2 regions of the Kineococcus anabasis genome follow, and region 1 is predicted to be linked to the other one. Evidence: predicted binding sites of a transcription regulator. Region 1 holds the regulator's gene; the other holds the start of a gene.
The links. The regulator LexA, encoded in region 1, represses DNA repair genes until DNA is damaged. The targets are predictions, from matches to a motif close to TCGAACANNTGTTCGA.
Positions count from the first base shown of each region.

Region 1 (11,665 bases):
TTCAGCGAGCGCGCCCGCGCCCGCGCCCGGCAGGTGGACGTCGTCCTGACCAACCACGCCCTCACCGCCATCGACGCCGTCGAGGGCCGCGGCACCCTGCCCGAGCACGACCTGCTGGTGCTCGACGAGGCCCACGAGCTGGCCGACCGGGTCACCGCCGTGGGCTCCAAGGAGCTCTCGGGCGCCACGGTGCACGCCGCGACCCGCCGCGTGCGCCGCGCCGGGCACGTCCCGGCCGCCCTGGAGGAGGCCGCCGACGACCTCGCCGACGCGCTGGGGGTGGTCCCCCCGGGCCGCGTCACCTCCTGGCCGCAGGTGCTCACCGCCGCGGTCGGCGCCGTGCGCGACACCGCCCGCACGCTCCTGTCGGAGCTGAAGGAGCAGGCCGACGCCGCCGGGCCGGACGAGGCCGCCGAGGCGCGCGGTGGCCGCCAGCTCGCCCGCGCCGCCGTCTCCGACGTGTTCGCCGTCGCCGAGCGCCTCGCCGAGCACGCCGAGCACGACGTGGTGTGGGCCTCCGACTCGCCGGTGCGCGGCCCCGCGCTGCACGTGGCGCCGCTGTCCGTCGCCGGCTTGCTGCGCGAGCGGGTCTTCGCCGACCGCACGGTGGTGTGCACCTCCGCCACCCTCACCGTCGGCGGCTCGTTCGACGCGGTGGCCGGCCAGTTCGGGCTGCGCCGCTCCGACGGCAGGGCCTCCACCCCGTGGAGCGGCCTGGACGTGGGCAGCCCCTTCGACTACGCGCGGCAGGGCATCCTCTACGTCGCACGGCACCTGCCCCCACCGGGCCGCGACGGCGCGGGGGAGCAGGCGCTGGCGGAGCTGAGCGACCTGGTGGCCGCCGCGGGGGGCCGGACCCTCGGGCTGTTCTCCTCCCGGCGCGCCGCGGAGCAGGCCGCGCAGGAGGTGCGGCGGCGGACGGGCCTGACGGTGCTGTGCCAGGGCGAGGACCGGCTGCCGCGCCTGGTGCGGCGCTTCGCCGCGGAGGAGGCGGTGTCCCTGTTCGGCACCCTGTCCCTGTGGCAGGGCGTGGACGTACCCGGCCCGTCGTGCCAGCTCGTCGTCATCGACCGCATCCCCTTCCCCCGTCCCGACGACCCCCTGATGTCGGCGCGCGCGGAGGCGGTCTCGGCGGCGGGCGGCAACGGGTTCATGTCGGTCTCCGCCGCGCACGCGGGGGTGCGGCTGGCTCAGGGGGCGGGCCGGCTGGTCCGCAGCAGCGGTGACCGCGGGGTCGTGGCGGTGCTGGATGCCCGGCTGGCCACGGCCCGCTACGGGGAGTTCCTGCGCCGGAGCCTGCCGGAGTTCTGGCCCACCACGTCCGGTGAGGTGGCCCGGCGCGCCCTGGAGCGTCTCGCGGAGGAGGCCGGCGGTGCCTCCCGGCCCGTGGCCGCGGGGTCCGGGCGGTCCTGAACCGGGGCCTCCCGGACACGATCCAGTCGCTGTCCGTCGAGATTCCTTGACGCTCCGCCGAAAGTTTGCCGACTTCTCCCGATTCCCGGGAATCCGCCCATCCGGGGCGCGAACTGCTCCGAACGGAGGACACCACGGGGGCGGCGACGGCGCCGCCCCCGTGCTCCGGGGGTGTCACCCCAGGATTCCTGCGGAAGAACGAGGTAGCCACATGTTCGGGAAATCCCTCGTGGTCGACATGGTCGACCGGAGTGCGGAGACCCCCGCCGACCGGCGCAACTTCCTGCGCGGCGCGGGCCTCATGGGTCTCGGCGTCCTCGGCGCCGGGGTCGCCGGAACCGCCACGGCGGGCGCCTCGGCTGCCGCCGACGGCGGCATCAGCGACGCCACCGTCCTCAACTTCGCCCTCAACCTCGAGTACCTCGAAGCGGAGTTCTACTCCTTCGCAGCCTTCGGCCACGGGCTCAACAGCTCCCTCACCGACGGCACCGGAACCCGCGGTGGCGTCACCGGTGGGCGCAAGGTGCCCTTCAAGACCCGCGCGATCCGCAAGTACGCGGAGGAGATCGCGCGCGACGAGGTCGCCCACGTCAAGTTCCTGCGCACCGCCCTGGGCGGGGCGGCGGTCTCGCGCCCGGCGATCGACCTGAAGCAGAGCTTCACCGCCGCCGCGCGTGCGGCCGGTCTGGTCAAGGCGAACGAGCAGTTCGACCCGTACGCCAACGAGAACAACTTCCTCCTCGCCGCGTTCATCTTCGAGGACGTCGGCGTCACGGCCTACAAGGGCGCGGCGCCCCTCATCACCAACAAGACCTACCTGGAGGCCGCCGCCGGCATCCTCGCCGTCGAGGCCTACCACGCCGCCACCGTGCGGGCCTCGCTGTACGCCCGTGACCTCGAGAAGGCCGTGCGCGCCATCTCCGACGCGCGCGACTCCCTGGACGGGTCCACGGACCTCGACCAGGGCATCACGACGAACTGGGGCCGTGACGCCAACATCGTCCCGACCGACGAGAACGGCATCGCGTTCAGCCGCACCCCCGGGCAGGTGCTGAACGTGGTCTACCTCAACCCCGGCAAGGTCGACCGCGGCGGGTTCTTCCCCAACGGTGTCAACGGGGACGTCCGCCGGAGCGGCTGAGGCGACCGGAACACCGCGGGGGGCGTTCCGGCGTCCCCCGCGGTGGCTCAGCCCACGGTGGAGCGGCTGCCGGAACCCGCGACCGCCTCGAGTTCCGCCACCACCGGTGTGTTCCCGGCATCGGCGCGGATCCTGGCGCCGAGGGCCCGCGCCGCCGAGCCGAACCCCGGGTCCGCCAGCAAGCGCCGGACGGCGCCCGCGATGGCCGGGGTGGAGGCGGTCGGCCGCAGCCCCAGCCCGGCGCCGTGGTGCACCAGCCGGGCGACGTTGTCGGCCTGGTCGCGGCCCATCGGCAGCCCCAGGACGGGAACGCCGGCGGCGAGGGCCTTCACGACGGTCCCGTGCCCCGCGTGCGTGACGACGACCGCCGCCCGGGGGAACACCTGCGCGTGCGGTGCGCTGCGCACGACCGTGACGCGCGCCGTCCCGGGGACGTCCGCCGGGTGCACCGCGGGCCCGGTCGTCACGAGCGCGCGCACGGGCAGGGTGTCCAGGGCGGCCACGACGCGCCGCAGCAGCGGCACCTGGTCCATGTAGCTGCTGGACAGCCCGACCACCACGAACGGCTCCCCGCCCGCCGGCGGCTCGAACGGCTCGACCCACGCCGGGTCGTCCAGGACCGGGCCGACGTAGCGCACGTTGGCGGGCAGTTCTGCGGGGAAGTCGAAGGCGCGCGAGGTCAGCACGAGCACCCTCGCGCAGCGGTCCCACTGCTCGAAGACGGACCGCACGGGCGGCAGGCCCAGGACGGCGCGGGCACCGTTCAGGTCGCCCGTGCCGCGGGCCCAGAGCCGGCCCACCGCCGCGTTCAGCGCGCCGTCGCGGGCCCGGCCGAGAGGCCCCCGGGCCGGGCGCAGGCCCGGGCCGAGCGGCGGCAGGCCCGGAGCGGGGGCCATGTAGATGTTCGGCATGAGGCAGGCCGCGGGAACCCCCAGCGACTCCGCGCCCACCACCGCCCCGAGCAGGGCGCAGTTGACGACCACGGCGTCCGCCGACACCTCGGCCACCACGCGACGGGTGTCCCGGGAGAAGGCGCCCGCCGGGCCGGTGACGAGCCGGTCGCGCAGCCGGGCGAACTGCCCGAGGGGTGTGCGGCACTCCCAGTCGCGGAAGAGGTCCCCGTCGACGCCCGGGTGCACGCGGTGCGGGGCCTCGACCCACGGACGGAATGCGGCTCCCGCCGCGGCGACGTCCGGCTCCATCGTCGGATCGCCCAGGACGGTGACCGCGTGACCCGCGGCCAGCAGACGACGTGCCACGCCGAGCTCCGCGGGCACGGTCCCGCCGCCCTCCCAGAGCGCGAGCAGGTAGCGCATGGTTCCTCCTCCACGGGTGGTCCGTGAGGGGAGTCCGCCGGTGGCGGGTTCCCCAGGTTCAGGTTCCTCAGGTGCGAGTTCCTCGGGTGCGGGTTCTCCGGGTTGCAGGTTCTCGGGGTTGCAGGTTCTCCCCGGTGTGGGCCGCCGTCAGGGTCGCCGCGCGGCGGTGAGCACGGCCCCGACCGCCAGCCGCACCGCGGCCGCCGTCTCGGTGCGGGAGTGCCCGAGGTCGCGGCGCAGCAGTTTCCACGTTCCGACGTCGGTGGCGGCGTAGAGCGCGGCCAGCGCCCGGCGCCGCGGGAGCGGGTCCTGCGGCAGCTCACCGCCGAAGACGTCCTCCAGCCACCGCGCGTGGGCGGCACGCGCCCCCGCGAGCGCGTCCCCGAGGACGGCGGGCATGCGCTCGGCCACGAGGACGAAGCGGACGTTGGCGTCGCCGAACTCCTCGTACTCGCGCACGAGCTCGGCGACGGCCGCGTCGGTGTCCCCCGGCGGCACCGGCGAGCGGGCCGCCTCGATCTCCGCGCCCAGCACGCCGAGGACGGCGACGAAGAGGTTCTCCTTGGACGTGAAGTGGTTGAGCAGGGTCTGCTGGCTCACCCCGGCCGTCGCGGCGACGTCGGCGAGCCGGACGCCGTCGTAGGGCTCGGCCAGGAAGGCGGTCCGGGCCGCCGAGAGGATGCGCCGGCGGGTCTCCTCGACGCTGCGGGCGCGGCGGTCCATCCGGTACGGACGCGTCTCCACCACGCCCCGAGCATCCTCTTCGCTGGGGTTCGGGTCAAGCGAATTCCGCGCCCGCCGGCGCGGGCTCGGTGACCGCTCCGAGTGATGGTGACAAGGGCACCACGATGCCGGGGCTGGGAATCATGAGACGAACGTCCGAGCCGGCCGTGTGGAGCGGTCGCTGCTCGAGCTGCTGCCGCCACGCTCCATCCACCGTCCAGCGCGTCAGCCGGGCGTAGGCGAAGAGTCCAGGGCCGAACCGTTCAGCCGGCTCCCGCCGTGGGCGAGCCTGTGTGGCGCTTCAGGCCACCGCCTCGATCACCTGCCGATGCCTGGGCCACCGGCCACCGGACGCCGTGGCGAGTCGCCGCCGGCAGCGGGAGCGACTCGGTCAGCGCTCACACCTCATCGGTGAGCACCTGTGACCACCTCGTGGCCGGGGATGCACCGCATCCCCGGCTGAACCCACCAGGCATCCCTGGTGCTGCCCCGCTCCTGGAGAGCATGATGGATGTCTCGTCGCCGATGGACGAAGTTCCTGGTGGTCATTCGAGGAGGCAGTCATGCGCATCCGCACCGTTCTGATGGGTGCTGGCCTGGCGATCGCCCTCGTGCCCGCCAGTGCCGGCACCGCCCAGGCCGCCACCGTCCACTTCACCGAGCCGGAGTACTGCGAGCACGATGACGACGGTGTGGGCGCGATCTGCTTTCACACCGAGGGTCAGCTCAACCGGATCGTGACTCCTTCTGGCAACATCAGCTACCGCAGCGCAGGCATCACGTACTACGAGTATCAGGATCCTGGTCTTCTTCACTACGCGACCGAGGAGTTGAGCTACACCTACCACTGGCTGAGGCAGCGCTCGAAGGAGCAGGTGGAGCACTACCGGATGAGCAGGACCGTCATCGCGGGATCGCGAACGTGCGTGAGTACGCGCCACTTCCACGCAACACGGGAACGCCTGGCATTCGACCGCACCACCGTGAACTGCACCGAAGCCTGACGGCGTACCCGAGCGACCGGTGGAGCGGACCGAGGCGCCGATGATCAGCGGTGGCCAACTCGGCGACTCAGCTCGACTTCCAGCCGCACATCGACGCCGGGGGGCGTTCGTGTCGCGCCGGGTGCTTCCAGCGGCATTGCAGCCGTGAGTCCGGCTTCATCTGCGCCTCCTCGTGCAGGTCACGCGCCAGGTCGATGCTCGTGAGGCCTGCTCGGCGTCGACCGACCACTGGGACAGCACGCTGCTCAACGAGGCATGACGGGCGGGCCGATCCAGCGAGCGCCGTCAGGGTCCTTCTGGGCGTTCACCTCAGCGGCTCCCACTCCGCATCGCTCAGGTCTGACGTGAACGCCTCGCGTCCAGCGGTCACCGGGTAGGTACGACCTACCCGGCCCGACGTGCGGAACAGTCGCTCAGACGCTGCGCAGGACCGCCGTGACGCGGCCGAGGATCGTCGCCTCGTCGCCGTTGATCGGCTCGTACAGGTCGTTGTGGGGCAGCAGCCACACGTGGCCGTCGCGGCGGCGGAACGTCTTCACCGTCGCCTCCCCGTCGAGCATCGCGGCGACGATGTCGCCGTTGTCCGCGGTCGGCTGCTGGCGGACGACCACCCAGTCCCCGTCGCAGATCGCCGCGCCGACCATCGAGTCGCCGGCGACCTTCAGCAGGAAGAGGGAGCCGTCCCCGACGAGCTGGCGGGGCAGGGGGAAGACGTCCTCCACGACCTGCTCGGCCAGGATCGGGCCACCGGCGGCGATGCGCCCGACGAGCGGCACGTAGGTGGCCTCCGGGCGCAGGTCGCCGGGCGCCTCGGCGCCGTCGGAAGCCTCCACGCGCGTGACGTCGGCGGGGGGCAGCACCACCTCGATGGCGCGCGGGCGGTTGGGGTCGCGCCGCAGGAAGCCCAGGCGCTGCAGCGTCGTGAGCTGGTGGGCGACGCTGCTGGGGCTGGTCAGGCCGACCGCCTGGCCGATCTCGCGCATGCTCGGCGGGTAGCCCCGGCGCTCCACGGCCTCGGTGATGGTCTCCAGCACCAGGCGCTGCCGCGCGGTCAGGCCGGCCCCGTCCTGCGGGCCGTCCGGGAGCTGGTGCACCGACCCCTTGCGTCCGGCCACGATCCGCTCCTTACCTCAACGTGCCGGCCCCTGCGGGCCGGTCTGCTGGCGTGCCTCCGCGGGGTGCGGGGCGCTGCGATCAACCTAGGCCCACCGGGGCCCCGGATCAAACACGTGTTCGAACGGAGCTGGTCCGTGTCGGAGCCCGGTGGTAGAACTTCAGGCGAGCTGTTCGAACATCCGTTCGACCGCACCGAACGCCCTGGGAGGTCCGCCCGTGAGCGCCGTCGCACTGTCCCACCCGCAGCCAGCCGTCGTGCTGCCCCGTCCCGGTGACCTGTCCCGGAGCGTGCGGCGCTCGGTGGTGGCCGCCGCGGCGGGCCTGCCGCGACCGCGTGCCGCCTCGCCCCGGCCCGCCCGCCGCCGCCCCGAGGTGCCCGCGGCGCGGGCTTCCGGGTGCGCCCGCGGCACCGCCGTGGCGGTCCGCTCCGCCGCACCGCTGCGGCTGACGCGCCGCGGCCGGCTCGCGCTGACCTGCACGGCCGCCTCGCTCCTGGTCTCCGCGGCGGCCTCGTTCGTGGTGCTGGCCACCTCCCCGGCCGCGGCGAGCCCCGAGGTGGTGCCCGCGGGCACCCGCCAGGCGGAGGTGGTGACCGTCCTGCCGGGGGAGACGCTCTCGGGCATCGCCTCCCGGGTGCGCCCGGGGGAGGACTGGCGGGACGTGGCCGCCGAGATCCGCCGGGCCAACGGGATGTCCACATCCGCCCTCGCGGCCGGCCAGCAGCTGCGGCTGCCGCTCGGGTGGTGAGCGCGCCGGGCGCCTTGCACCGGCGTGGGGCCTGCGCCTAGCGTCGTACCCCAGATGTAGTGGTCGCCGTTGTGGGACGTCCGGGACGCCGGACCCCCGGCCCCCGTGACCCCGTGGACCAGGCCGCCGCGGGGTGCGACCGTCGCGACGGGGCCCTCGGCGCGCCGGGCCCTCCCGGCCCGCCGGCGACCCGGGAGGGCCCGGCATGCACTGTCCGTTCTGTCGCCACCGCGACTCGCGCGTCGTCGACTCGCGCACCACGGACGACGGCAGCACCATCCGGCGCCGGCGCCAGTGCCCCAGCTGCAACCGCCGGTTCAGCACCGCGGAGACGGCGAGCCTCACCGTCGTCAAGCGCTCCGGGGCGGCGGAGCCCTTCAGCCGCCAGAAGATCATCACGGGCGTCCGCAAGGCGTGCCAGGGCCGGCCCGTCAGCGAGGACGACCTGGCTCTGCTCGCCCAGCGGGTGGAGGAGTGCGTCCGCGCCCAGGGTGCCGCCGAGGTGGACGCGCACCAGGTGGGCCTGGCGATCCTGCCGTTCCTGCGCGAGCTCGACGAGGTCGCCTACCTGCGCTTCGCCTCCGTGTACCAGGCCTTCGACTCCCTGGCGGACTTCGAGGCCGCCATCGAGCAGCTCCGCGCCGGCCGGGCGGCCGCGGAGGTCGGCCCCGCCCGCTGAACCCGGCCGCACCGACCCCGGCCGCGCCGGACGGTGCGGCCGCTGCGCGACAATGACCCCATGCTCGACCCCGCAGACCTCTACCGCTTCGAGGGCCAGGACACCCCGCGCACCTCCGGCGAGGGGGGCGGCGAGCCCGGGCCCTCCACCGCGGGCATGGTGGACCCGCCGCTCCTGGTCGCCCTGTCCGGTTTCGTCGACGCCGGCCACGGCGTGCGCCTCGCCGTCGAGCACCTCCTGGGAACCCTGGAGCACGAGCCGGTCGCGCGCTTCGACGTCGACCAGCTCCACGACTACCGCGCCCGCCGCCCCGCGATGGACTTCGCCACCGACCACTGGGCGGGCTACGAGGCGCCCGAGCTCGTGCTGCACCGCCTCACCGACGCCGACGGCGGCTCGTTCCTGCTGCTCACCGGCCCGGAGCCGGACGTGCAGTGGGAGAGGTTCACCGCGGCGTTCTGGCGCCTGGCGGGCCAGGTCGGCGCGTCCCTCGTGCTGAACCTCACGGCGGCGCCCACGCCCGTGCCGCACACCCGCCCCACCGGTGTGACGGCCAGCGCGAGCCGGCCGGAGCTGCTGTCCGGCCTGCGCACCTGGGCGGTCGACGCGCAGGTCCCCGGCCACGCCGCCGCCCTGCTGCACCTGCGCGGTGCCGAGGCCGGCCGGGACGTCCTCTCGCTCGTGGCCCACGTCCCGCACTACCTGGCGGCCAGCGAGTACCCCGACGCGGCGGCCGCGCTGCTGTCCACGGTGGCCACCACCACGGGGCTGGACCTGGACGTCGACGACCTGCTGCGCGCCGCTGCGGCCACCCGGGTGGAGATCGACGCACAGGTGGCCGACTCCACCGAGGCCGGCACGGTCGTGCGCGCGCTGGAGGAGGACTACGACGCCAAGGCGGCCGACCTGGACGCCCCGCTGGTCTCCGGCGGGGGGCCGCTGCCCTCCGCCGACGAGCTCGGCGCGGAGTTCGAGCGCTTCCTGGCGGGCACGGACGAGGAGGGCGGGCCGGCCTGAGGCCGGGCCGGGCCGGGGAGCGGGCGGCGCGGCGGCTCCTCAGCCGCCGGTGACGGACCGGGTGCGCTCGGGCCCGCGCCCGGCGCCGGCGCGGCGCAGCCGGTCCAGGAGCGCGCGGGCGTAGGCGCAGGAGGCATCGGGGTCCTCGAAGACCTCCCCGCCGTGCTCGTCGAGCACCACGACCCGGTGGACGTCGCCGGCCTCCTCGCCCGCGCCGACGTCGCGGCGCTCCAGCCGGGAGAAGCGCTCGCCGAGCAGGTCCCGGAGCTGGTGCTCGGCGGGCAGCCACAGGGCGTCCGGTTCGTCGACGCTGTCCAGCGCCCACTCGGTGGTGCCGTTGAAGCCGATGACCCTGCCGGTGGGGTGGTCCTGCACCTCCACGGTCATCTCGGAGAGCGTGAAGACGTCCTCGTCCATGTCACGGCCGGGGATGACGAAGCGGTCACCCGCGGCGGGGCGCCAGCGCAGCCCCGCCTCGCGCAGCTCGAGCGCGAGCTCGACGGAGATCATCGACCCAGCATGACCCGCGCCCGGCGTGGTCGCACGCCCACGGCGCACCGGGCGAGCTCCGGCGCGGGGCTCCCCGCGCGCCCGCCGGGGCCGCGCGGTAGGAACGGGGGGATCGCAACCACTTCCGAGGAGGACGCATGGACGCCGACACGGCCCGCGGGCGGCTGCAGGAGCTGCGCGCCCAGCTGGAGGACGACATCGCGGGCATCGAGTCCCGGCGCGAGGGGGGCGTCAACGCCGACGACGGCCCCGAGGGGGGCGGCGACCGCGGGGACGCCGCCTCGCACGAGCAGATCGCGGAGGAGACCGCCGCGCTGGTGGCGGCGGCGCGCCGCCGCCTCGAGGACGTCGACGCGGCCCTGGCCCGGGTCGAGGAGGGCACGTACGGGGTGTCGGTCGTCTCGGGCCGCCCCATCCCCGAGGAGCGCCTGGAGGTGCGCCCCGACGCGCTGTACCTGGCCGACGAGGAGGAGGCCTACCTCACCGGCACGCACCTCGGGGCCGGCGACGTCGGCGGCAGCGGGGTGGGCGGCGACGCCCAGGGCTCGCGGGCCTGAGCCGCCCGGCACCCCCGCGGCCCGCCGCCGGGGGGGTGCCCGCGGGGCTCAGGGGAGCGCGACCACCCGGGAGGGGTCCTCGCGGGGCAGGTCGCCCTCCAGCACCGCGGTGACCTCCATCTCCTCCAGGGAGGTGGCCCCCGCGCTGGTCAGGAACGCGGTGTCGGCGGCGTCACGCCCGGAGCGGATGCGGACCAGGGCCTCGCGCGGGGCCAGGCCGGTGGGGTCGTGCAGCCGCCAGCGCCCCGCCACGGCGGCCTCCACGACGGCGTGGAAGTCCATCGGGGCCAGCCCCGGGGCGTAGACGGCGACGACCCGCGCGGGCACGTCGAGGGCGCGCAGCAGGGCGACGGCGAGGTGGGCGTGGTCGCGGCAGACGCCCCGGCCGGCGAGCAGGGTGTCCACCGCGCCGTCGGTGGGGCCGCTGGAGCCGGCGACGTAGTCCAGCCGCTCGTGCACCCAGGCGCTCACGGCGCCGGGCAGGTCGGCGGGCCCCACGCCCGCGAAGGCCGCCGAGGCGACCGCGGAGAGCTTGTCCGCCTCGCAGTAGCGGCTCGGCCGGGTGAACTCCCAGCGCTCGGCGACGGTGCACCCCGCGACCGCGGCGGGGTCGGTGCGCACGCGGGCGCGGTAGTCCACGAGCGTCTCGCCGGTCGCGGCGGTGAAGGCGTGCATCCGGCCGCCGCCGGCGTCCTCGTGCTCGGTGACGGGCAGGTCGGTGCCGTCGTGGACGAGGCGCAGCTCCTCCGACAGCACCTCCACGCCGGGGCGGTGGGCGACGGCCACCTGCAGGGCGCACTCGACGGGCGCCCCGGCGCGCAGCCGCAGGCGCGCCGTGACGGAGGTCGTGCGGGGACTCTGGGGCGGGACCATGCGCGGCAGTGTGCTGCACCGCCGGTGCACCCGCGCGGGGCCGGGTGCGCGTCCGGGGGCCGGTCGCGGTGGGCGGCGCGTCCCGAGCGGTGCCGCCGGTGCGGGAGGATGGTCCCCCAGCCGCCCGAGGAGGAGGTCACGTGCCCGCGCACGCCCCCGACGAGAAGACCGCCACCGGCGGTGCCCCCGCCCCCCGCCGCGCCCTGCTGCTGGAGAGCATCCACGCCGACGCCCACGAGCTGCTGTCCGAGGCCGGGTTCGAGGTCGAGACCGTCGCCGGCGCGCTGGACGAGGCCGAGCTGTGCACCCGCCTGGCGGGGGTGTCCCTGCTGGGCATCCGCTCGACGACCTACCTCACCGAGAAGGTCCTGGACTCCGCGCCGGACCTGGAGGCGGTCGGGGCGTTCTGCATCGGCACCAACCAGATCGACCTCGGGGCCGCCGCCGCCCGTGGCGTCGTGGTGTTCAACGCCCCCTACTCCAACACGCGCAGCGTCGTGGAGCTGGCGCTGGCGGAGATCATCGCGCTGACCCGCCGGCTCACCGTCAAGGACCGCTCCATGCACGAG
Region 1 is NZ_BAAIHU010000002.1:759,450-771,114, forward strand. Features, by position in the region: gene ACYQBY_RS06900 (ATP-dependent DNA helicase) at 1-1,413, shown strand, start outside; gene ACYQBY_RS06905 (ferritin-like domain-containing protein) at 1,625-2,554, shown strand; gene ACYQBY_RS06910 (nucleotide disphospho-sugar-binding domain-containing protein) at 2,602-3,870, opposite strand; gene ACYQBY_RS06915 (TetR/AcrR family transcriptional regulator) at 4,018-4,617, opposite strand; gene ACYQBY_RS06920 (hypothetical protein) at 5,157-5,597, shown strand; gene lexA (transcriptional repressor LexA) at 6,011-6,712, opposite strand; gene ACYQBY_RS06930 (LysM peptidoglycan-binding domain-containing protein) at 6,930-7,460, shown strand; gene nrdR (transcriptional regulator NrdR) at 7,666-8,139, shown strand; gene ACYQBY_RS06940 (PAC2 family protein) at 8,200-9,156, shown strand; gene ACYQBY_RS06945 (pilus assembly protein CpaE) at 9,196-9,666, opposite strand; gene ACYQBY_RS06950 (TraR/DksA family transcriptional regulator) at 9,804-10,223, shown strand; gene ACYQBY_RS06955 (transglutaminase-like domain-containing protein) at 10,272-11,096, opposite strand; gene serA (phosphoglycerate dehydrogenase) at 11,237-11,665, shown strand, end outside.

Region 2 (11,665 bases), on a different contig from region 1:
CGGCCGGGTGCCCGCCGTGGCGGCAACCCTGGGCGGGCTGCTCCTCCTGGTGCTGCTGCTGCCGCTGGTCTCGGGGCGGGTGCTGCTGCGACGCCGCTGGCGGGCGGTGCGCACCCCGGGTGAGGCGGCGGAGGCCGCCTGGGCGGAGCTCGCCGACCGGACGCGGGACCTCGGTGCGGTGTGGCCGCCCTCGGCGACGCCGCGCCAGGCCGCGGAGCGTCTGGTGGAGTTCGCCGAGCTGCCGGCGGCGGAGGTGGCCGCGCTGACCGGGCTGCGCCGGGCGGTGGAGTCGGCCCGCTTCGCCCCGGCGGCCCGGGAGCGGGGCGGGGAGCGCCCGGTGCGGGCCGACGTGGACCGGATCGTCGCCGCGGTGGCGGCCCAGCGCCCGCGGGGTGTGCGCTGGCGGGCGCTGCTGTGGCCCTCGGCGGGTCTGCGGGCCCTGGCGGAGCGGGGTCGCCGGGCCGGGGTGCCGCCCACGGCGTCGGCGGCCGGGCAGGCTCCCGGGCGCTCCGGCCCGCGCGGTGAGCGGGCGGGCTCGCGCCGCTGAGGTCCCGGGCCGGCGGACGCCGGGGTCCGCGACCTGCGGACGGACACACGACGGAGGGGCCGGACGCCTACTGGCGTCCGGCCCCTCCGTCGTGTGTCCGCCGGGGTTGCTGCCTGCTCGTGGGGGTGGGACCGCGAAGCATGGTGGTGCCGGGACCCGCCGTGCGCACACCGCGGGTCCGGGCGAGCTCACCACTGGTTGCGGCGACGCTCCCAGCGTTCCTCGAGCCTGGCCATGAAGCCGCTGCGCGCGGCGGGGTTGCGGACCGGCCGGAGCCTGCCCTGACCCTGGCCCTGGACGGGTTCGGGTGCCGCCGTGCGGGGTGGCGAGAAGGCCCACACCGTGCCGGCGAGCATGATGACGAAGCCACCGACGCCGACCCACAACTGGCTCGCGGCGACCCCGATGACGAGAAGGACAAGACCCACGACGAGGGCAACGCCGCCCACGAGCAGTCGTCGACGCGCCGCCCGGGCGCGGTGGGACCCGCGCATGGCCGACGCGAACTTCGGATCGTCCGCGGACAGCGCGCGCTCCATCTGCTCGAGCAGACGCTGCTCATGGTCCGAGAGCGGCACCTGTACCTCCTGGCGTGCGCACGGTGAACTACAACCATAAGTCTCCCGATCCATCCGGGAAACTCGATCCCGGGGCCCGCTGCGGGCAGGCCCCACCGGGTCCAACGTCCGGCCCGGTGATGAGTTCCTGCCCTTCACGGACTGTCCCCAAACGGTTTCTCTGCGTATATCTCATGGTGGGCACGGCCGGGGCACGCCGGGGCCCGAGGAGACTGGCGGGCCGCACCGTGCCCGGCCCGAACCGGGCGCTGACCCGGTCCACGGCGCCGTCCGCCTCCCGCCAGCCGTCCGGCCGCTCCCCCAGCACCAGCTGGCGGTGCTGGGCCGCCGCCTCGACCAGCCCCTCCACCCGCACGCCCACCAGTCGCACCCGCGCACGCTGCAGGCCCAGGCCGTCGTAGAGCGCCTGCGCCGTCCCGTGCAGCACCCGGGTCACGTCGGTGGGCTCCGCCAGGGTGCGCGAGCGGGTCAGCGTCGTGAAGTCCGCGAACCGCACCTTCAGCACGACCGTGCGCCCCGCCAGGCCCTGCACCCGCATCCGCCCCGCCACCCGCCCGGACAGGCGCAGGATCTCCCGGGCGACGAGGGCCGGGTCGTCCACGTCCCGCGCGAACGTCTGCTCGGCGCCCGCGCTGCGCTCCGGGCGCGACGGCAGCACCGGGCGCGGGTCCCGGCCCCACGACAGCTCGTGCAGGCTCCGCCCGGCGGCGTCGCCCAGCACCCGGCGCAACGTCCCCGCGGGGGTGTGCGCGACGTCGGCGACGGTGTGCAGCCCCAGCCGCGCCAGGGCCTCCTCCGTCCGCTCCCCCACCCCCCACAGCGCACCGACGGGCAGGGCGTGCAGGAACTCCACGGTGTGCGCCCTCGGCACCACGAGCAGCCCGTCGGGTTTGGCCGCGGCGGAGGCCAGCTTCGCGACGAACTTCGTCGCCGCGACGCCGACCGAGCAGGCCAGTCCCTGTTCGTCCGCGACGCGGGCGCGCAGCAGCCGCGCCACGGCCGCCGGGCCGCCGAGGCGGCGCCGGGCGGAGGCCACGTCGAGGAACGCCTCGTCCAGGCCGAGGGGCTCCACCCGGTCGGTGAGGGAGCGGAACACCGCCATCACCCCGGAGGAGACCCGCGCGTACTCCTCGTGGTGCGGGGGCAGGACGACGGCCTCGGGGCAGAGCCGGCGGGCGCGGCCCACCGGCATCGCGGCCGAGACCCCGCGGCGGCGCGCCTCGTACGTCGCGGACAGCACCACGCCTCGGCGCCCACCGCCCACGATCACCGGGTGCCCCCGCAGCTCCGGGTGCCGCAGCAGCTCCACGGAGGCGAAGAAGGCGTCGAGGTCGGCGTGCAGGACGGTGCAGCCGGTGTCGTCCCCGCCGCCCCCGAGGGCGGGGCGGGGGACCTGCCGGCGGCTCACCGCGGCCCCCCGGCCGTCGGGGTGCCCCGCCGGCCGGGAGGACGCCCCCGGTCAGCGCCGGGCGTGCAGGTGCAGGTGCCCCGCCAGCGGCAGCAGCTCCTCGCGGGAGGCGGCCCCGGCGTCGAGGCGCTGCAGGAGCGCGAGGTCCGCGTCGGACTCGGCGCAGGTGCTGGGCACCAGGTCCGTGAAGGCGCGGGTGCCCTCCACCTCGGTGACGGTGAACCCGGCGTGCTCGGCCAGCGCGGTGGCCGAGGCGCGGTCGAAGCGCCGGCGCAGCGGGTCCGCCACCCCCCACCGGTGGTCGGGGTCGCCGAGCACCTCCAGCGCCTGGGCGAGGTTCCCGGACAGCGCCCGGGCCAGGACGGTGCCGGACCACTGGGCGACGAGGAGGCTGAGCCGCCCGCCGGGGCGCAGCGCGGAGTGCGCGGAGCGCAGCGCGGCCAGGGGGTCGTCGACGACCTCCAGCACGCCGTGGCACAGGAGCAGGTCGGCGCCCGCCGCGGGCAGGAGCGTGCCGAGATCGGCCGCGTCGCCCTGCACCGCCCGCACCCGGCCGGTGAGCCCGGCCTCGGCGGTGCGCCGCTCCAGGGCGGCGAGGGCGTCGGGGCTGGGGTCGACGACCGTGACGGAGTGCCCGAGCGCGGCGATGCGCACGGCCAGCCCGCCCGTGCCGCCGCCGAGGTCGACCACGGAGACCCCGCCGGAGGCCGACGGCGCACCGGCGCACCCGGCCAGCAGCCGCTCGACGCCCTCCCACAGCACCCCTGCGGTCCGGAACCCGCCGCGGTCCTTGGCCACGCACTCCTCCTGGTTCGTCGTCCCGGGAGCGCCCTGCGCGCGGCCGCGCCGCGCCGGGAGCCGTCCCCGTCCGGCGCCCACCCTAGACAGCACCCGCCCGGGCACCGCCGCGGCGCGCTCACCGGCAGGCTCACCCGCACGCTCACCGGCCGGCGCTGCCGGGGCTGGCGTGCCACAGCCTCCGGCCCGCCGGCGGCGCGCCGGGGACCGCCCCGTCCGGGCTCCCCGCGCCCGGGACCTCCGCGTCCGGGAGCTCCGCGTCGGGAACCCCTGCGCCGGGAACCCCTGCGTCGGGAACCCCCGCGCCGGGAACCCCCGCGTCCGGAACCGCCTCCGGTGGTCCCCCGGCGCCCGGGACCTGCCCGGGCCGGGCCAGCCGGCGGGTGTCGCGGGCGTCCTCCCCCGCGGGCCGCACGTCCGCGTACGGCGACTGCCGGAACCCGCTGGCGTGCACGAGCACCCGGTGCCCGCCCATGCCCCCGGCGCGCCGGCCCTCCTGGGCGTGCGGCCCGCCCGCCGCGCCCCCCAGCGTGCGGGCGCCGAGCTCGGTGCTCGGCTGCCGGCCCGGCGGAACCGGCGGGCGGGCCACCACCGGGCGGGTGGAACGGCTGGCCGCCGCACCGGCCACCGCGGCGGGCGTGTGCGTCGGGTCCGGCGCCGCCGCCAGCAGCGCCAGCACCGCGGCCCGGCCACCGGCCAGCCACACCTCGCGCAGCGCGGGCAGCTCCCACGCGCCGGTCGCGCGCAGGGACACCCCGCGCGGGCCGGTGCGGCGCAGCACCCCGCGCACCAGGAGCAGCCAGGAGTGGAACACCGTCGCCGCGTACGGGCCCTGGGCGTCCTCGAAGAACGTCACGTCCAGCGGGCCGGTGGAGTCGTCGAGGGTGAGGAACACCACCCGCCGCCCCGAGCGCACCGGCGGGGTCTGCGTGGCGACCTTCACCCCGGCCACCAGCAGCTCGCTGCGGTTGCGGCGCTGCAGCAGCTCCCGCGCGCGGGTGGTGCCGAGGTCGGCGAGCACCGGCGCGTAGAAGTCGAGGACGTGGGCGCTGGCGTCGAGGCCGAGGACGTCCAGCTCGGCGCGCACCCGGTCCGCGCCGCTCATCTCCGGCAGCCCGCTGGGCCGCACCTCCCCGTCCCCGCCGAGGTCGAGGGCGAGCTGCACCGCCCGCCCGCCGGCCCCGGGCGCGGGTGCAGGTGCCTGCGACTGCGCCCGCGCGGCCGAGCGGACGTCACCCGTCCCCTCCCGGGTTCCGCCGCGCGCCGTCCCGTCCCGGCCCGACCCCGACGCGGGCCGGGACGGGGCGGCGCGACCGGAACCCCGGGAGGGGCCACCGGAGGGGCCACCGGAGGGGCCGTCGAGCTCCGCGAGGTGCAGCAGCAGGTCCCGGCGGGTGGTGCGGCCCCGGCGCGCGGCCCCGGGCAGGCCGGTGCCGTGCAGGGAGTCGAGGGCGCCGGCGAGGACGAGCCGCTCCGCGACCGGGCGCGAGGGGCGGGCGCGGTGCCACACGTCGGCCAGGCAGGCGTAGGGCCGCGCGGCGACGATCCGGGCGACCTCCTCGGCGGTGATGCCCTTCACGTCCGCCAGGGACAGCCGGATCCCCCAGCCGGTGCCGTCGGGAACCCCCGGCGGCAGGTCCGGTGCCGCCGGGGCCAGGACCCCCTGCCCGCGGGGGCCCTCCCGCGGGGGCTCGACCCGCTCCACCCGGTACACCGCGTCGGAGGCGTTGACGTCCAGCCCGAGCACCTCGATGCCCATGGTGCGGGCGTCGTCGAGGATCAGCCGCTTGGGGTACATGCCCGGGTCGTGGGTGAGGACCCCGGCGAGGAACGCCGCGGGGTGGTGCGCCTTGAGCCACGCGGACTGGTACGTCGGCAGCGCGAACGCCGCGGCGTGCGCCTTGCAGAACCCGAACGAGGCGAACGCCTTGAGCACCTCCCAGATGCGGGCGGCCTCGGCGGGGGCGAAACCCTGCTCCGCGGCGGCGCGGGCGAACCAGCCCTCCGCCCGCGCCTGCCCCTCGCGGGAGCCGAGGCGGCGGCGGACCTCGTCGGCCTCGTCCAGCTCCACGCCCGTCGTGGTGGAGATCACCTCGATGACCTGCTCGTGGAACACCACCACCCCCCACGTGGGCGCCAGGACCCGCTCCAGCCTCGGGTGCAGGAACCGCGGCGGCGCCCAGCCCTGCCGGGCGGTGAGGAAGGGCGTCACCATGTCCGACTTCACCGGCCCAGGCCGGAACAGGGAGATGTCGACGACGATGTCGGCGAACGTCTCGGGGGCGAACTTGCCCACCAGCTCCCGCTGCCCGGGGGACTCGATCTGGAAGCAGCCGAGGGTGTGGGTGGAGCGGACGAGGGCGAACGTGGCCTCGTCGTCGAGGGGGACCTGCCCGCGGTCGTCGAGGTCGACGCGGACGCCCTCGACGCGCTCGACCTCCGCCACGGCGTGCTGCATCGCGGACTGCATCCGGATGCCGAGGACGTCGAGCTTGAGCAGGCCGAGGACCTCCACGTCGTCCTTGTCGAACTGGCTCATCGGGAACCCGGACCAGCTCGCCTCGACGGGGGTGCGCTCCAGCAGGGAGAGGTTGGACAGCACGACGCCGCAGGGGTGCAGCGCGACGTGGCGGGGCAGGCCGTCGAGGCGCTCGACGAGGTCGAACAGGACCGCGAGGCGCTGCTCGCCGAGGCCGCTGCGGCGCAGCTCGGGCAGTTCCGCGATCGCGTCGCGGGCGTCGCGGGCGCGGATGTGCGGGAAGGCGGTGGCGATCGCGTCGATCTCGGCCGGCGGCATGCCGAGGGCGGCGCCGACGTCGCGGACGGCGTGGCGCACCCGGTAGGTGTCCATCATCGACACGCACGTGACGCGCTCGGCGCCGAAGCGGTCGAGGACCGCCTCGTAGACCTCCTGGCGCCGGTGGGACTCCACGTCGAGGTCGATGTCGGGCAGCTGGGCGCGGCGGGGGTTGAGGAACCGCTCCATCAGCAGGCCGTGCTCGAGGGGTTCCACCCCGGAGATCCCGAGCAGGTGGTTGACGATGCTGCCCGCGCCGGAACCGCGTGCGGCGACCCGCACGCCGAGGGAGCGGATCAGGTCGCACACGTCGGCGACGGTGAGGAAGTAGGTCGGGAAACCCGTGGCGGCGACGGTGCGCAGCTCCGCGTCGAGCCTGCGGTGCACGGCGGCCAGGAGCCTCTCCCCCGCACCGGGGTAGCAGCGCCCGATGCTCGCCTCGCAGCGCTCGCGCAGCACCGCGGCCGGCTCCGCCCGCGGGTCGAGGCCGAGCGCGGCGCGTTCGGGCAGGTGGGTGCGGCCGATGCCGAGGTCGGCGGCGGGGTCGAGGCGGCAGCGCAGGGCGAGGTCCTCGGTGGTGGCGAGCAGTTCGGCGGCGGCCCGCCCGGGGTCGCGCCCGGCGCCGGGCCCGGCGGCCCGCGCGACCTCCAGGGCGGTGCGGGCCATGTCGGCGCCGGGCAGCAGCCAGGCCTGGCCGGTGGTGCGGTCCACGTGGCGCTCACCGAGGGGCACGTGGCGGCGGACGGCGTCGAGCAGGTCGGCGACGACGGCACCGGAGGGGTCGGGGTGGCGCACGGCGTTGGTCAGGACGGCCGGCACGCCCGCCTCGCGGGCCAGGGCGAGCATCCGCGCGGCGGAGTGCAGGCTCGCGGGGGTGCGGGCGGGACCGTGGTGGCAGACGACCTCGAGGTACAGGGAGCCGGTGGGCAGCAGGGCCCGCCAGTGCTCCAGGGCGGCGCGGGCGAGGTCGTCGCGGCGGGCGAGGACGGCGCGGCCGACCTCGGAGGCCGGGCCCAGCAGGACGGCGAGGCCGCCGCCGGCGGCGTGGGCGGCGACGAGCGCGCCGGTGGCGACGGGGTGCCCGCGCCGGCCGCGCAGGTGGGTGTCGCTGACGAGCCGGCACAGCGCCGCCCAGCCGCCGGGGCCGCCTCCGGTGGCGAGGACGACGGCGCGGGGGTGGCGGGGGTCGGTGTCGGCGCCGCCGCGCACGGGGACGCGCGCGGGCGGGCGCCGCGCCGCCGCGGAGGGGTCCGCCCACGCCGGCAGGCCCGTCACGAGGCCGCTGGGTGCGAGGGCGAGGTCGACGCCGAGGACGGGGGCGACCTGCTCGCGCAGGCAGGCCAGGACGAACTTCACCGCCCCGTAGAGGCCGTCGCGGTCGGTGAGGGCGAGGGCCCCCATCCCCGCCGCGGCGGCCCGGGCGACGAGCACGTCCGGGGACGCGGTGCCGTGGCGCAGGGAGTAGCCGGAGGCGACGTGGAGGTGGGTGAACTGCGGGCGCGGTGTGCGCGGCATGACTCGTCCTGTTCCCTCGGGTACCGGCTCCTGGGGAGCCGTTCGCGCCGTGGGGAAGGAACGGAGCTGCGGAGATGGTCAGCGGCTCGCGGGGAGCCGTTCGCACCGGGGGAAGGAACGGGGCGGGATGCGTGCCGGGGGGATCAGCTCGCGGCGGTGTGCTCGGGCAGCAGCGGTACGGGCGGCAGGCCCAGCACCGCCTCCACCGCCCGGTGGAACGCCTCGGCCTGGCGCATCACGTCCTCGGCCGCGGTGGCGTCGACGACCTCGTGGCGGCCGGCCTCGATCGCGGAGCGGCGCACGGCCGTCGTCGCGAAGAAGGCCGCCCAGTCGGTCAGCTCGGGAGCCACGCGGGGCAGGGTCTCCCACGCGCTGCGGGGGGTGCTGCCGCGCCGGGGGGAACCGGGGCGGCCGCGCACGGCGAGGACGGCCGCGGCACAGCGCAGCGCGGCCAGGTGGGAGTACAGGTAGCGCTCGGCGGCGCCGTCGCTCCCCCAGGCCGTGAGGAGGTCCTGGCGGGAGCGCTCCAGGAGGTCGAAGGCGGCGGGGGTGACGGGCAGGCGCCCCTCGGGAGCGGGCGCGGGGGCCCGGGATGCCGACGCGCGCGGCCCTCGGGTCCTGGTGGTGGGCATGGGTCCTCCTCAGTCGCTGACGCGCAGCAGGTGCCAGGTGTCCCCGGCCGGCGGAGCCGGGGAACCCGCGGAGCCGGCGGGGGCGGGGCGGGACAGGTCGTAGACGCCCGGGACGCCCGTGCGTCCCGGGCTGGCCTCGACCCGCCACACCTCGCGCTCGAGGTCCAGCGCCCCTCCGGGGAAGGAGGAGGGGACGCCGTCGCCCTCGCCGTGCACGGCCGCGACGCCCGCCTGCTCCCACCAGGAGCTGCGCTCGCGCCAGCGGGCCAGCACGTCGCGGACGACGTAGAACCTGCCGCGCCAGAGGAACTGCGCCGGGGCCGGTACCGCGCCACCGGCGCACCGGACGTGCACCGTCTCGGAGAGATGCCGCACGCCGATCACCTCCTGCTCCGCCCACCGCGGTGGGCACCGGACCCGGGCCCCCGGTACCCCCATCACACCCCACGGGTACGACAGAGCCCGGCGTCGAGGAGTCGGGGGAAGTCGACCCACGACGGAGCACCCGGCGCGCGAGGTGCGGGAGCTTCCCCTTCCCCCGCGGCCGCCCACCGGGTGCCCGCCCGTTCGAACACATGTTCGAACACCTCGAAGATACACCGATCACCCTGAGCGGCGTCAACGGGAACGGCCGCCCCGGCGCGGTGCGCCGAGACCGGCCGGCCGTCGGCCCCGAACTCCGCTTGACCGGTTGAGCGGCGTCGTCCACCCCTCGGCGCCGACCCCGAGCGCACCTACGTCACCGGCATCTCCTCCGGCGGCATGATGACCAACGTCCTGCTCGCCACCTACCCCGACCTGTTCGAGGCCGGGGTGTCCTTCGCCGGGGTGCCGCACGCGTGCTTCGCGGGTGAGCCGACCTGGAGCACGGAGTGCGCGACGGGGCGCATGGACCGGACCCCGCGGGAGTGGGGCGACCTCGTGCGGGCGGCGTACCCGGGGTACACCGGGCCCCGGCCGCGCGTGCAGCTGTGGCACGGCACCGAGGACGACGTCCTGAGCTTCGAGAACTTCGGCGAGGCGGTCGAGCAGTGGACCGACGTCCACGGCGTCGGCCAGACCCCCACGCGCACGGAGCAGGACTTCTACGGCCCCGGCCGGGTCCGCACCACCTACGGCAGCGGGCAGGTCCAGGCGGTGCAGGAGACCGGGCAGGGTCACAACCTGCAGATCGTCTCCGACCAGGCGCTCGCCTTCTTCGGCCTGCGCAGCGGCGTGGTCCCCTCCCCGTGGACGTCCGGGGCCCACGACTTCGAGCGGTTCGGCGACGACGCCTCCGTGCGCGAGCAGTTCGCCGCGTTCGGCCGCAACACCTCACCCTGGAGCGGGACCTCGTCGGGCAGGGCACGAACGCCCTGCGCCTCGGCTACGACTTCACGACCCAGGGCTACACCGGCATCGGCAAGCAGCTCGGGGGCGACTGGTCCGGTGACGACGCCCTGCGGTTCTGGTACGTGCCCTACGGCTCGGGCAACAAGCTCGTGCTGCAGCTCGCCGCCGGCGGGGTCCCCTACGAGGCGTACCCCTCGCCGGCGGGCACGGAGCCGCGCTGGGTGACGATCCCGTTCGCCGACTTCCGCCCCGCCCCCTGGGACACCGCGAACGCCGCCCGGCGGATCAGCGCCTCGGACCTGCGCGCCCCCCGGGGCGTTCAACGTCTGCGTCAACGCCGTCGAGGGCGCGGCGACGAGGGGTTCCGTCGTGCTCGACGCGATCGAGCCGGTGCGCACCGCGGGCACCGCGCCGGAGGCCCTGCCCGGGCGCCCGCGGGTGCACGACGACGACGGTCCCGGGCGCCGGGACGGCACGTTCACCGTCACCGCCGTCCTCGAGCGGGACGCGACCGCCCGCTCCGCGGCGTTCCGGGAGAACGGCGTGCTCGTGCGCTCCGTGGCCGTGACGCGGCGGGCCGACGGCAGCCAGGTGGCGACCCTCGAGGTCACCGGCCGCCCCGCGGGCCGGCACACCTACGAGGTCGTGTTCGCAGGCACCTCGGGCGAGTCCGGGCGCGTCGGCCACACGGTCACCGTGAAGCGTCCCCGACCCGGAGGGCGCCGCCGGGGGAGCGGGTTCCCCGGCGGCGCCCCCCGAGCACCGCGAGGACGGCGAGCAGGACGACCCACCCCGGCCAGCCGAGCGGCCCGGCGGCCGGGTCGGGCCGGGAGCCGGCAGCGGCGAACGCGGCGGTGAGACCGGCGCTGCCGTTGACGAGGGCGTGCACGACGACCGCGGGCCAGATGGTCCCGGTGCGCAGCCGCAGCTCCCCGAGGACGGTGCCCAGCAGGACGCAGAAGACCGTCATGAGGAGCACCGCGGTGCCGGGCGCGTACCCGGGGTAGTTGTAGCCGAGCAGGACGACGGGCGCGTGCCACAGCCCCCAGACGACACCGTGCACGAGCAGGGCGCGCCGGCGGCCGAGCGGGAGGAGTCGGGGCAGCAGCCACCCCCGCCAGCCGACCTCCTCCCCCGCGGCGAACACGCCGTTGAGGAGCGGGGCGAGCAGCGTCGAGGCGACGAGCACCACCGCCAGCACCGCCGGCGGCACCTCGGCGGGCAGGCCTTGCCCGGTCAGCTCCCGCGCGCGCTGCTCCAGGCCGGACAGGTGCACCAGGTCCGGCTCGTAGGCCCCCGCCGCGGTGGCGAGGGCCAGGGCGGCGAGGAAGAGCACGGGGGCGGCCGCCCAGGCCAGGAGGCCGGCGCGCACGGTCGGGCGCCAGCTCCCGGGGGGCCGCAGTCCCGTCGCGGCGGGCACGGCGGCGGGGCGGCGCACCCAGCGGGTCACGACGGCGGTGGCGAGCGCGGGCGTGAACATCATCGCGGTGAGGACGACGAGCGCGCCGGGGGTGTCCAGTCCTCTGCCGGAGAGCCACAGCGGCGCGGCCACGAGCCAGGCACCGGCGTAGCTGACGAGGACGAAGACGGCCAGGGCGGGCAGGTCGAGCCGCTCCGCCGCGGGAGCGGGGGCGGGGGCGGCAGCGGGCGCGGGGGCGGCAGCGGGCGCGGGGGCGGCAGCGGGCGCGGGGGCGGGCGGAGGGGCAGGGACGGGCGGGGGCAGGGAGGTCGGTTCCACGACCTCATGTTCTCAAGAGTGAGAACAGTCGCAGTCATGAGAAAGGCTGATGCCCCGTCAGCCCATGTGCGGGTAGCGGTGCTCCACCGGCGGCACGAACGTCTCCTTGAGGGAGCGGGGGCTCACCCAGCGCTGCAGGTTCAGCGCCGAGCCGGCCTTGTCGTTGGTGCCCGAGCCGCGGGACCCCCCGAAGGGCTGCTGCCCGACGACGGCGCCGGTGGGGCGGTCGTTGACGTAGAAGTTCCCCGCCGCGAAGCGCAGCACCTCGGTGGCGTGGGCGATCGCGGCCCGGTCCTGCGCGATGAACGCCCCCGTGAGCC
Region 2 is NZ_BAAIHU010000006.1:90,169-101,833, forward strand. Features, by position in the region: gene ACYQBY_RS09220 (transglutaminase family protein) at 1-547, shown strand, start outside; gene ACYQBY_RS09225 (DUF3040 domain-containing protein) at 736-1,125, opposite strand; gene dinB (DNA polymerase IV) at 1,154-2,533, opposite strand; gene ACYQBY_RS09235 (methyltransferase) at 2,585-3,331, opposite strand; gene ACYQBY_RS09240 (DNA polymerase III subunit alpha) at 3,474-7,643, opposite strand; gene ACYQBY_RS09245 (SAV_6107 family HEPN domain-containing protein) at 7,787-8,275, opposite strand; gene ACYQBY_RS09250 (DUF6504 family protein) at 8,285-8,650, opposite strand; partial or broken gene ACYQBY_RS09255 (CE1 family esterase) at 9,002-9,445, shown strand; partial or broken gene ACYQBY_RS09260 (hypothetical protein) at 9,505-9,723, shown strand; gene ACYQBY_RS09265 (CPBP family intramembrane glutamic endopeptidase) at 10,299-11,345, opposite strand; gene pruA (L-glutamate gamma-semialdehyde dehydrogenase) at 11,403-11,665, opposite strand, start outside.
Region 2: ACYQBY_RS09250 (DUF6504 family protein) is a predicted target of LexA. The motif match lies at 8,843-8,858, and genes of this name have one in related genera.